Regions from separate parts of the Kitasatospora azatica KCTC 9699 genome, predicted to be linked through region 2. Evidence: riboswitches for the same ligand, from Rfam matches in the RefSeq annotation. Region 2 holds a riboswitch; each other region holds the start of a gene.
The links. A riboswitch is a leader RNA that binds a small molecule or an ion and turns the genes downstream of it on or off. The one in region 2 is predicted to bind cobalamin.
Positions count from the first base shown of each region.

Region 1: another riboswitch for cobalamin. It lies ahead of BR98_RS16810 (ribonucleoside-diphosphate reductase subunit alpha); the one in region 2 lies ahead of cobN (cobaltochelatase subunit CobN).
Region 3: another riboswitch for cobalamin. It lies ahead of BR98_RS09935 (cobalamin biosynthesis protein); the one in region 2 lies ahead of cobN (cobaltochelatase subunit CobN).

Region 1 is NZ_JQMO01000003.1:1,279,401-1,283,413, forward strand. It holds gene BR98_RS16810 (ribonucleoside-diphosphate reductase subunit alpha) at 1-2,326, opposite strand, end outside; cobalamin riboswitch at 2,483-2,612, opposite strand; gene BR98_RS16815 (cellulase family glycosylhydrolase) at 2,747-3,982, shown strand; gene BR98_RS16820 (glycosyltransferase family 4 protein) at 4,004-4,013, opposite strand, start outside.
Region 2 is NZ_JQMO01000003.1:4,992,534-4,996,546, forward strand. It holds gene cobN (cobaltochelatase subunit CobN) at 1-1,841, opposite strand, end outside; cobalamin riboswitch at 1,875-2,022, opposite strand; gene BR98_RS32895 (hypothetical protein) at 2,158-2,637, shown strand; gene BR98_RS32900 (class I SAM-dependent methyltransferase) at 2,759-3,406, shown strand; gene BR98_RS32905 (putative quinol monooxygenase) at 3,470-4,013, opposite strand, start outside.
Region 3 is NZ_JQMO01000002.1:2,167,731-2,171,743, forward strand. It holds gene BR98_RS09925 (alpha/beta hydrolase) at 1-297, opposite strand, end outside; gene BR98_RS09930 (helix-turn-helix domain-containing protein) at 407-1,117, opposite strand; cobalamin riboswitch at 1,308-1,514, shown strand; gene BR98_RS09935 (cobalamin biosynthesis protein) at 1,547-2,536, shown strand; gene BR98_RS09940 (cobyric acid synthase) at 2,533-4,013, shown strand, end outside.

The DNA.
Region 1 (4,013 bases), 3.7 Mb from region 2:
GGGCGGCGCCGGAGGCCGCCTGGGCGATCCGGGTGGCCGGGCGCGAGCGCAGGTAGTAGGTGGTCTTCAGACCGACCTTCCAGGCGTACGCGTACATCGAGCTGAGCTTGCCGATGGTCGGCGCGGCCATGAACAGGTTCAGCGACTGGCTCTGGTCGATGTACGGCTGCCGGGCGGCGGCCAGGTCGATCAGCGCGCGCTGCGGCAGCTCCCAGGCCGTGCGGTAGAGCGAACGAACCTCGGCGGGCAGCCAGTTCAGCTCCTGGACGCTGCCGTTGGCGTCGCGCAGCGCGTCCCGGGTCTGCTGGTCCCAGACGCCCAGCTGCTTCAACTCACGCACCAGGTACGGGTTGACCTGCAGGAACTCGCCGGACAGGGTCTCGCGCTTGAACAGGTTGGAGACCTGCGGCTCGATGCACTCGTAGACACCGGCGATCGAGGCGATGGTGGCGGTCGGGGCGATCGCCAGCAGCAGCGAGTTGCGCAGACCGGTGCGGGCGATGGTGGCGCGCAGCGCGTCCCAACGCTCCTGCCACTGGGGCGTTGAGCCGCTGTGCTGGTCTTCAAAGAAATGGTCGATGTGCAGCTGACCGCGGGCCGCGCGGGTCTCGCCGTACGCCGGGTGCTGCCCGAACTGCTCGGCCAGCTCGCTGGAGCGCTCGTACGCGGTGAGCATGATCCGCTCGGCGATCAGCGTGGAGAGCCGCTTGGCCTCGGCGGAGTCGAAGTCCAGGCGCAGCTGGAAGAAGACGTCCTGCAGGCCCATCACGCCCAGACCCACCGGCCGCCAGCGGGAGTTGGAGGTGCCGGCCTCGGTGGTCGGGTAGAAGTTGATGTCCACCACGCGGTCCAGGAAGGTCACCGCGGTCCGCACGGTGGCGTCCAGCCGCTCCCAGTCCATCGCGTTCAGCAGGTCGGCGGCTGACGCGCCGTCGGCCAGGTGGGCACCCAGGTTGACCGAGCCCAGGTTGCAGACCGCGGTCTCGGAGTCGTCGGTGACCTCCAGGATCTCGGTGCACAGGTTGGAGGAGTGCACGGTGCGGCCCGGCAGCGCGGTCTGGTTGGCGGCCCGGTTGGAGGCGTCCTTGAAGGTCATCCAGCCGTTGCCGGTCTGCGCCAGGGTGCGCATCATCCGGGCGTACAGGGTCTGCGCGGGGATGGTGCGCACGGCCTTGCCGGCCTGCTCGGCCTTCAGGTAGGCCGCGTCGAACTCCTCGCCCCACAGGTCGACCAGCTCCGGCACGTCGGCCGGGGAGAAGAGCGACCAGTCGGCGTTGGCGTTGACCCGGCGCATGAACTCGTCCGGGATCCAGTGCGCCAGGTTGAGGTTGTGGGTCCGCCGGGCCTCCTCGCCGGTGTTGTCGCGCAGCTCGAGGAACTCCTCGATGTCCGCGTGCCAGGTCTCCAGGTAGACGCAGGCCGCGCCCTTGCGCCGGCCGCCCTGGTTGACGGCGGCCACCGAGGAGTCCAGGGTGCGCAGGAACGGCACGATGCCGTTGGACTTGCCGTTGGTGCCGCGGATCAGCGAGCCGCGCGAACGGATCCGGGAGTACGACAGGCCGATCCCGCCGGCGTGCTTGGACAGCCGGGCGATCTGGGCGTAGCGCGAGTAGATCGAGTCCAGGTTGTCCAGCGGCGAGTCCAGCAGGTAGCAGCTGGACATCTGCGGGTGCCGGGTGCCGGAGTTGAACAGCGTCGGCGAGCTGGTCAGGTACTCCAGACGGCTCATCAGGCGGTACAGCTCGGCCACCTCGGCCACCGACTGCTCGCTGTCCCCGACCGCGAGACCGCAGGCCACCCGGAGCAGGAAGTGCTGCGGGGTCTCGACCACCTTGCGGGTGATCGGGTGGCGCAGCAGGTAGCGGGACTGCACGGTGCGCAGGCCGAAGTACTCGAAGCGGTCGTCGCCCTGCGGGTCGATCAGCGCGTCCAGGGCGGCGGCGTGCTTGGTCACGAAGGCGGCGGTGGTGTCGCCGATCAGGCCCTCGGCGTGGCCGACGGCGATCGAGGCGGCGAAGGAGACCGCACCCTGGCTCGCGGCCTCGTCCAGGATCTCCTGGGCGAGCAGCCGGGCGGCCAGCTTCGAGTACTGCGGGTCCTCGGCGATCATCGAAGCGGCGGCGTCCACGGCCAGCCCGCGCAGCTCGGCGAAGTCCGAACCGGCATGGCGGCCGCGCAGCGCGGCGGCGGCGACGTGGCCGGGGTCCACCTGGGGGAGGTCGGTGCTTCGGTCGGTGAGCAGCCGAAGCAGCGCAGTACCGGGGTCGGTCTGGGCTTCGTCGGCAGAACCCTGTGAGGGCAGGGCAACTGAGGCAGCGACGGTCAAGGCGCACTCTCTCCTGTGGCGGCGGCGGACGGGCTCGTCCGGAGGAGCGCGCGGCAGGGAAAAACGGCACGCCGAAACGTTCCGGCGCGCGCGTCAACCCTGGCCCACCCGCGAGGCCGGACGGTACTTCAGTGCTGGGAGGCCTCTGCGGGGAGGCCGGGTGGCACACCGTCGGCAGGTCCTCGGACTTGCGGGCCCTTCGTGTGCAGCCCCGCTCACCGCTGCGGGGCAGTCCCGGACTCACACCGGATTCCCCTGCGTCGACAGCGAGAGTGAGCATACATGTAGTGCGGACTCCTGCGAGTAGCCCCATATGTAGTGTCGCGCGCGGTGTCTGACCCAGTACCGGACGGTTGCGAAACGTGGCTTCCGGGGCCCCGAGGGGCTTGGCGCACAGCCCGCTGGCCTACCCTGTAGCGCATGCTGAAGCACACGGGGAGAAGGCAGCAGATACTGGTGGCGCTGGTGGCGTTCCTCGTCTCGGCGCTCGCGACCGTTCTGGCCAGTACCGTCACCACTGCCTCGCCCTCGGTCCAGCCGGGGAGCGACGGGAAGTCCGGCTCGCCGGGCGCGACCAGCACCAAGCCGTCGGCGCCGAGTTCGCTGAGCGACCCGCGCAAGCCGCTGCCGATCGGCCTCGCCTACGGGGACACCCTCACCTGGAAGAACGACCAGGAGCTCGCGGTCGGCCTCGGCGACGCCGTCGACTCCGGCGCCAAGTGGATCCGGGTCGACCTGTCCTGGAACGACATCCAGCCGGACAGCCCCAAGACCTACGAGTGGCAGCGCTTCGACCGGGTGCTGAACGGCGCCCGGGCCCGCGGCCTGGAGGTGCTGGCCACCATCGGCTACACGCCGAAGTGGGCCCGCAAGGCCGGCTGCAGCACCGACGACGCCTGCCCGCCGGCCGATCCGGCCAAGTTCGCCGCCTTCGCCCGGGACGCCGCCAAGCGCTACGCATCGCAGGGCGTGCACATGTGGGAGGTGTGGAACGAGCCGAACATCCCGTTCTGGGCGCCCAAGCCCGACCCGGCCGGCTACACCGAGCTGCTGACCGCCACCAGCAAGGCGCTGCGCCAGGCCGACCCGCAGGCCTACGTGCTGATGGGCGGTCTGGCGGCGGTGGGCACCGATCCGTCGATCGCCTACGTCTCGCAGGGCGACTTCCTCACCGCGGTCTGCAAGCTGGGCGGCAACAAGGTGGTCGACGCGATCAGCTACCACCCCTACACCTATCCGTACCTGCCGAGCGCCAAGACCTCCTTCGGCACCGCCATGGAGGACATCAGCAGCGCCCAGGGCAACCTGGTGTCGATCCTGGCCGGCAACGGCACCCCCGACCTGCCGATCTGGATCACCGAGACCGGCGCGCCGACCAACGGCCCCGGCACCGCGACCGACGGCAAGACCATCCCGCCGGACACCACCCACGTGACCGAGGCCTACCAGGCCGCGATCGCCACCGACACCGTGCAGGCAGCCGCCGCCAACCCCCATGTGGGCGCGGTCTTCTGGTTCTCCGACCAGGACACCGGGCAGGCCGCGGACAAGCAGCACCGCTCGATGTTCTACGGGCTGCGCCACTTCGACGGCACGCCCAAGCCCGCGCTGGCCGCCCTCAAGGCCGCGATCCTGGCCTACGAGCACAGCAGGTAGCAGAGCCGCTGACGCTGAGCGCTACCGCGGC
Region 2 (4,013 bases):
TTGGCCGGGTCCATCGCGGCGATGTTGGAGTGCTCGTCCAACAGCTGCTCCAGGCGCGCGATGTCCCCGTAGGAGTCGGCCCGGGCCATCGGCGGGACCAGGTGGTCCACCAGGGTGGCGTGCGCCCGGCGCTTGGCCTGGGTGCCCTCGCCCGGGTCGTTGACCAGGAACGGGTAGATCAGCGGCAGGTCGCCGAGTGCCGCGTCCGGCCCGCAGTCGGCGGAGAGCGCGGCCGTCTTGCCCGGCAGCCACTCCAGGTTGCCGTGCTTGCCCAGGTGTACGACGGCGTCGGCGCCGAAGCCGCCGTCCGCCTGCGCGGCCGCGATCCAGCGGTAGGCGGCCAGGTAGTGGTGGCTGGGCGGCAGGTCGGGGTCGTGGTAGATGGCCACCGGGTTGGCGCCGAAGCCGCGCGGCGGCTGCACCAGCACCAGCAGGTTGCCGGCGCGCAGGGCGGCCAGGATGATGTCGCCCTCCGGGTTGCGGCTGCGGTCCAGGTACAGCTCGCCCGGCGCCGGACCCCAGTGCTGCTCGACCCGCTCGCGCAGCGAGGCCGGCAGCGTCGCGTACCAGCGGCGGTAGTCGGCGGCCGGGATCCGGACCGGGTTGCGGGCCAACTGGTCCTCGGTCAGCCAGTCCTGGTCGTAGCCGCCGGCCTCGATCAGCGCCTTGATCAGCGCGTCGCCCTCGTGCTCGCCCGCCACGGGCTCCATGCCGGGGAACCCGTCCCCGAGCTCCCAGCCCTCCTCGCGCAGCCGGCGCAGCAGGCGGGCCGCACTCGCGGGGGTGTCCAGACCGACCGCGTTGCCGACCCGGGCGTGCTTGGTCGGGTACGCCGACAGCACCAGCGCCAACCGCCGTTCGCCGGCCGGGATGTGGCGCAGCCGGGCGTGCCGCACCGCGATCCCCGCGACCCGGGCGGAGCGCTCGGGGTCGGCGACGTAGACCGTCAGCCCGTCCTGGTCCAGTTCCTTGAAGGAGAACGGGACGGTGATCAGTCGCCCGTCGAACTCCGGCACCGCGACCTGGGTGGCGGTGTCCAGCGGGGAGAGCCCGTCGTCGCTGCCCTCCCACTGCTCGCGCGACCAGGTGAGGCAGAGCGCCTGCAGGATCGGCCGGTCGAGGGCGGCGAGTGCGCCCGCGTCCCAGGCCTCCTCGTCGCCGCCGGCCTGCGCGTCGGCGGGGCGGGTGCCGCCGGCCGCCAGCACCGTGGTCACGATCGCGTCGGCGCGGCCGAGTTCGGCCAGCAGCTCGGCGGGGGCGCCGCGCAGCGAGGAGCAGTAGAAGGGGCGGGCCTGGCCGCCGGCGTCCTCGATCGCCGCGCACAGGGTGTCCACGAAGGCCGTGTTGCCGCTCATGTGGTGCGCGCGGTAGTACAGCACCGCGACGGACGGACCCTCGGTGCGGCGGGGCTCCCGCTCCAGCGGACCCCAGTCCGGGGCCGAGGCCGGCGGTGCGAAGCCGTGACCGGTGAGCAGCACGGTGTCGGAGAGGAAGGCGCCGAGCTCGGCCAGGTTGGCCGGGCCGCCGTGCGCGAGGTAGGCGTGCGCCTCGGCCGCCAGGCCCGCCGGGACCGTGGACAGCTCCATCAGCTGGGCGTCCGGCGCCTGCTCGCCGCTGAGCACGACGACCGGGCGCGGCCCCGCCAGCAGCGCGTCCAGGCCCTCCTCCCAGGCCCGACGCCCACCGAGCAGCCGGACCACCACCAGGTCGGTGCCCTCGACCAGCTCGGGCAGGTCCTCCGGCCGCAGCCGGGCCGGGTTCCCCAGCCGGTAGCCGACCGGGCCGGTACTGGCCCGGGCCGACAACAGGTCGGTGTCGGAGGTGGAGAGCAGCAGGATCATGCGGCGGCCTTCCTCGGGGTCCGCGCCCCGGGCTGGTGAAAAGGACGGCAAGGAGTTCCTGGCTCCCACGGTTGTCGAGCCGTGGTCACAGTGGCGGGACCGCACCGGCTTCGCACCGGTTTCCTCCCCTGCGCCGTCACTGGCGTGAGCGCGCCGGCCGGCCCGCCCGGCGTCATCCTAACGGGCCGGATGCACCCGATATAGCCGCGATACAGCCGCGATACAGGTCCTCGGCAGTCTCTTCCGCAACGGGCCACCAGCCGGAGGCAGGTGACCGACAGTCTCGACCCGACAGTCTCGACAGGGGATGGTGGACATGCGTGGATTCATGCGGAAGCTCGCGGTGGGCGCGGCGCTGGCGGTGGTCGGTGGCGGTCTGACCTTCGCCTCGGCCGGCCCGGCCGCGGCCGGCGGCTGGGGCTGCTCCGGCAGCGAGGTCAGCGGCTCCCCCTATGCGGTCACCAGCAGCTCGGGCAGCACCGTGTACAGCAACGTGCACCTCTACTACGACTCCGCCACCGGCAACAACTGCGCGGTCAACGTGAAGGCGGGCAGCCTCTACGGGATCTCCAGCTACGTGGACGTCACCCTCGAGGAGTGCGCCCAGGACTCGGGCAGCAGCTGCACCACCGTCGCCATCTCCGCCGACCCGGGCGGCGCCAGCCCGCTCTACAAGTACTACGCGGGCCCGGTGAGCGTCCCCGGCCGGGGCCACTGCATCAGGCTCTTCGCCGAGACCGACAACGCGAACAGCACCGACGACGGGACCATCTACCTCGGGCCGTTCCACTGCTGACGTGCTGCGATCAGCCCGGGATGAGCGCGTCCCACTGATCCCGGCTCGGGCCGTCGTGGGTCGGCGAGAAGTCCGGGCGGGCAGCCAGCCAGGCGCCCGACGACGTACTAGGGTCGCGCGCATGACTGAGCCCTCCTATCTGGCCGAGCTTCGCGAGTCGTACGACACCGTCGCCGGCGACTACGTCAAGCTCGTCAACTCCCCAGCCGCGATCGACCCGTTGGGACGCGCGATGCTGGCCACGTTCGCCGAACTGGTCCGGGCAGCCGACCTCGGGCCGGTAGCCGATCTGGGCTGCGGGCCGGGCCGTGTGACGGCGCACCTGGCGGATCTGGGGGTGTCGGTGTTCGGCATCGACCTGTCGCCGGAGATGATCGGGCTGGCCCGACAGGCGTACCCGGAGCTGCGGTTCGCGGTCGGATCGATGACCGCGCTCGAGCTCGGGGACGAGGAGCTCGGCGGGATCCTCGCCTACTACTCCACCCATCACACTCCGCCGCAGTGGCTGCCGGTGGTGTTCGCCGAGTTCGCCCGCACGCTCGCGCCCGGCGGCTGGCTGATGCTGGGAGGCTACGTCGGGGATGACGAGCAGGTGCGTTTCACCGAGGCGTACGGACACCCGGTGTCGTACGGGTCGTACCTCCTGCCGTTGGAGCGGATCGCCGAGCTGCTCGGCGGAGCCGGGCTCGTGGTCACCGCGCGGTTGCTGCAGGAGCCGGCGGAAGGGATGAAGAGGCGGCACGCCTGCCTGCTGGCCCGCAAACCGTAGGACGCCGGGACCGACGGCCCCGACGGGCGGGGCCCGTGGCGTTGCCACGAGCCCCGTCGCTGGTCAGGAGTCCTGGTCGGGGACGGACCAGCCGCCGGGCTTGTCGAAGCCGGTGTGGGACTCGGTGATCGAGAAGTCCGGGCCGATGATGCCGGCCTTGGCGACCACGTCGAGGTAGGCCTGGGCCGGGGCGCCGTTCTTGTGCAGGTAGAAGGCGTCCTTGTCCGTGAAGGTCTCCAGGAAGACGAAGCGGGTCGGGTCCTGGGGGTCCGGCACGGCGTGGAAGCCGAGGGTGCCGGGCTCGCCGGTGAGCGAGCCGTAGCCGTCGGCCTCCGCGATCTTGAGGAACTCGTCGCGGTACTGGGCCGTCACGTTGGTGAAGACGGCTGCGACGGTGTAGACGCTGCCGGCGTCGCCGCGCGGGGTGGCGAACCGGCCGTCGCCCCTGGTGGCCGGCAGGTTGTAGTTGGCCACCAGGTTGTTCGGGCCGGTGGCGCCGTCTCTGCTCGCGGCGGCGCGCAACTCCCGCTCGTAGCTGCCCTGCTGGTGCCGCTGGTAGGCGGCCTCGCTGAGGAAGGTCGAGGCGATCAGGACCCGGTCCGGGTGC
Region 3 (4,013 bases), on a different contig from region 2:
CAGGCGGCGGGTGACGGTCTGCGGACCGGTGCCCAGCACCTCGCCGACCACCGCGTGCCCGCCGGGCCACTCCAGCGCGTACCGGCCGCGCCGGGCGCTGGCCACGGTGCGGGTGAGGACCACCTCCCGGGCGCCCACCTCGTGCACCCGCAGCGCCGGCTCGCCCTTGGCCTGGCCGCCCTCGGCCGTGGCGGGGCGCAGGCTGAGGTCGGAGACCCGACGTCCGATCAACAGGGCGGCCGCGCCCGCTGCGATGGCGACGGCGGTGGCCGTGGCGACGGCGGTTCCCCAACGCATGGCTCTCCCCGGGGTGGTGATGGCGGGTCGGACGGGTCCGTCCAGTTCATCGCGTTCCGGTCGGGGCGGCCACCGCAGCGCCGCCGTTGGGACGGACTACGTCAAGGGCCTAGACCGGAAGACCGCCGGTGTCGGTGCGGGCCAGCAGCGCCCAGAAACGGTCGTACGGGGGCTCGGCGGGCTCCGGCTCGACCGCGGGCGTCGCGGGACCCCAGGTCGAGGAACCCCAGTGCGAGGGCACCTGGTGCTCGTTCTGCAGCGCGGCGAGCGCCGTCGCGATGCTCTCCCGCGGCACCGGCACCAGTTTGGCCACCGCCTTCAGCTGCGCCTGCCAGCGGCCGTCCACGCACTGGCGCAGCCGCTGGTCCAGCTCCTCGGCCACGCCGGTGATCCGGACCAGGTCGCGCAGCCGCAGGCCGAGCACCTCGACCAGGGCGGCGCTCTGGTCCGCGTCCCCGCTCCAGCGACCGGTCTGCTCGGCGCTCGCGTAGCTGTGCAGGCCGATCCCGATCCGGGCCGCCGTCTGCTCCTGGGTCAGCTCGCGGGCCACCCGGAAGTCGCGCAGCGAGTCCGGCGCGGTGCCCATCAACTGCGCGGCCGGGCACCACAGGGCCCGGGCCAGCGCGATGAACTCCTCCTCGCCGGGGCGGATCACGCCGCTCTCCCAGCCGAGCACATGGGCCGCCGGCAGCCGTACGCCGTGCGCGGCCATCCCCGCCGCCACCTGCTCCGGAGTGAGTCCGAGGCCGGCGCGATGGGCGCGGGCGGCCTCGGGGGAGAACGGGACCGGAGCGGGGGCGGGGGGCCTGCTTCTTCGCATGCCCGTGACGGTAGGGCCGGGCCGATCCGGCCCCCAGCCGCTGAACGCACGAAGAGCGGCGGCGGGCCTTGACACGGCATTGGACGATTCACCAGCTACGGGCGTTGAACCGGCGCCCCCGCCGGTGTGATCAACCACTCCGTTCGCGGCGGTGGCGCCTGGTTGACGCCCGGTTCCGGCGCGTGATGGGATCCTTGGGCCAAACGGAGGCAAGCAGAGGAAGCCGGTGCGAATCCGGCGCGGTCCCGCCACTGTCACCGGGGAGCACGTTCGAGAGATGGTCACGGCGGTCCGCCACAGGACCGCCGGCAGTGACATCAGCCGGCTCCACCAGCGGGCCCGGGCGTGCGTCTGTACCCGGGAGCCAGGAGACTCTCGCCTCCGGTTACGTCGATCCAGGGCGCGGACCCTGAGTGAGGACACGCTTCGATGCAGCGCGCCGTGCCGCCTGCGCTTGGATACGCGCTCGGCGCGGTGGTCGGCTACGCCGCCGACGCCGCGCTCGCCGACCCCCGCCGCGGTCACCCGGTGGCCGCCTTCGGCCGGGCGGCGGGCTCCCTGGAACGTGTGCTGTGGCGCGACCACCGGGGCGCGGGGGCCCTGCACACCGCGATCGGCGTGGGCGCCGTCGCGCTCGGCGCGGCCGCCCTGCAGCGCCGCGCCGGCTCCGCCCGACGGACCGTCACCGCCGCGCTGGCCACCTGGACGGTGCTCGGCGGCACCTCGCTGACCCGGGAGGCCCGCACCATCGGCGCCGCGCTCGCCGCCGAGGACCTGACGGCGGCTCGGCAGCGCCTGCCGCACCTGTGCGGACGCGACCCCAGCGCGCTGGACGAGCAGCAGATCGCCCGCGCGGTGGTCGAGTCGGTGGCCGAGAACACCGCCGACGCCGTGGTCAACGCCCTGGTCTGGGGCACGCTGGCCGGGGCTCCCGGGCTGCTCGCCTTCCGGGCCGTCAACACGCTGGACGCGATGGTCGGGCACAAGTCGCCCCGCTACCGGCGGTTCGGCTGGGCGGCCGCGCGGCTGGACGACGTGGCGGGCTGGCCCGGTGCGCGCCTCACCGCGCTGCTCACGGTGGCGGCCGCCGACTCCCCCGCGACCGCCTGGAAGGTCTGGCGCCGGGACGGGTCGAGCCACCCGAGCCCCAACGCCGGGCAGGCCGAGTCGGCCTTCGCGGGCGCCCTGGGCGTCCGGCTGGGCGGCACGCTGCAGTACGGCGAGAGGGTGGAGCACCGGCCGGTACTGGGTGCGGAGTTGCGGCCGGTGGCGGTCTCGGACATCGAGCGGGCCTGCCGACTGTCGCGCCGGGTCGGGTTGTTGGCGCTGGGCACGACGGTGGCGGCACGGGTTCTGACGGCACGGGTTCTCTCGGCACGGGGTCTCTCGGCACGGGTTCTCTGGAGGGGACGAATATGAGCAACGCGATCCTGATCGCCGGCACCACCTCGGATGCGGGCAAGAGCGTGGTGACCGCCGGGATCTGCCGTTGGCTGGCCCGCAAGGGGGTGCGGGTGGCCCCCTTCAAGGCGCAGAACATGTCGCTCAACTCGATGGTCACCACCGACGGCGCCGAGATCGGCCGGGCCCAGGTGATGCAGGCGCAGGCGGCCCGGGTGGAGCCGGAGGCGGCGATGAACCCGGTGCTGCTCAAGCCCGGTGCGGACGGCCGCAGCCAGGTGGTGCTGCTCGGCCGTCCGATCGCCGAGGTCGGCGCGCTGGACTACCGGGAGCGCAAGCCGTACCTGCTGGAGCGCTCGCTGGAGTGCCTGGCCGACCTGCGCGGCCGCTTCGACGTGGTGGTCTGCGAGGGCGCCGGCTCCCCCGCGGAGATCAACCTGCGCGACCGCGACATCGCCAACATGGGCCTGGCCCGGGCCGCCGACCTGCCGGTTCTGGTGGTCGGCGACATCGACCGGGGCGGGGTGTTCGCGGCGATGTACGGCACCCTGGCGCTGCTGAGCGCCGAGGACCAGCGGCTGGTGGCGGGCTGGCTGGTGAACAAGTTCCGCGGCGACGCCCGGCTGCTGAAGCCGGGCCTGGACATGCTGCACGAGCTGACCGGCCGTCCGGTGCTGGGCACGCTGCCGATGCTGGCGGGCCTGTGGCTGGACGCGGAGGACTCGCTGGACCTGTCGACGGTGGTCGATCGGGTGTCCGAGGGTCCGCTCGGCGCCGACGTGCTGCGGGTGGCGGTGCTGCGGTTCCCGCGGCTGTCCAACTTCACCGACCTGGACGCGCTGGCCCAGGAGCCGGGGGTGCTGGTCCGCTGGGCCACCCGGCCCGAGGAGCTGGCCGACGCCGATCTGGTGGTGCTGCCCGGTACCCGGGCCACCGTCGCGGACCTGGCCTGGCTGCGCGAACGCGGGCTGGAACGGGCGCTGCGGGAGCGGGCGGCGGCCGGGCAGCCGGTGCTGGGGGTGTGCGGCGGGTACCAGATGCTCGGGCGGCGGATCGTCGACCAGGTGGAGTCGGGCGCCGGGGCCGTGGACGGGCTCGGACTGCTGCCGGTGGCGGTGGAGTTCGGGCGTGAGAAGGTGCTCGGACGGCCGGTGGGCGAGGCGTACGGCGAGCGGGTGGAGGGGTACGAGATCCACCACGGGTTGGTTTCGGTGGAGGGCGGGGAGCCGTTCATCTCTGATGACCATGGGCAGAGCCTCGACGGCTGCCGGGTCGGCTCGGTCTGGGGCACCACCTGGCACGGGGCGCTGGAGAACGACGGATTCCGGCGGGCCTTCCTGCGCGAGGTCGCGGCGATGGCGGGGCGGGCCTTCGTGCCCTCGACCGACACCTCCTTCGCGGCGGCGCGGGAGGCCCGGTTGGACCGGCTGGGAGATCTGATCGAGGAGCATGCCGACACGGACGCGCTGTGGCGGCTGATCGAGGGCGGGGCCGG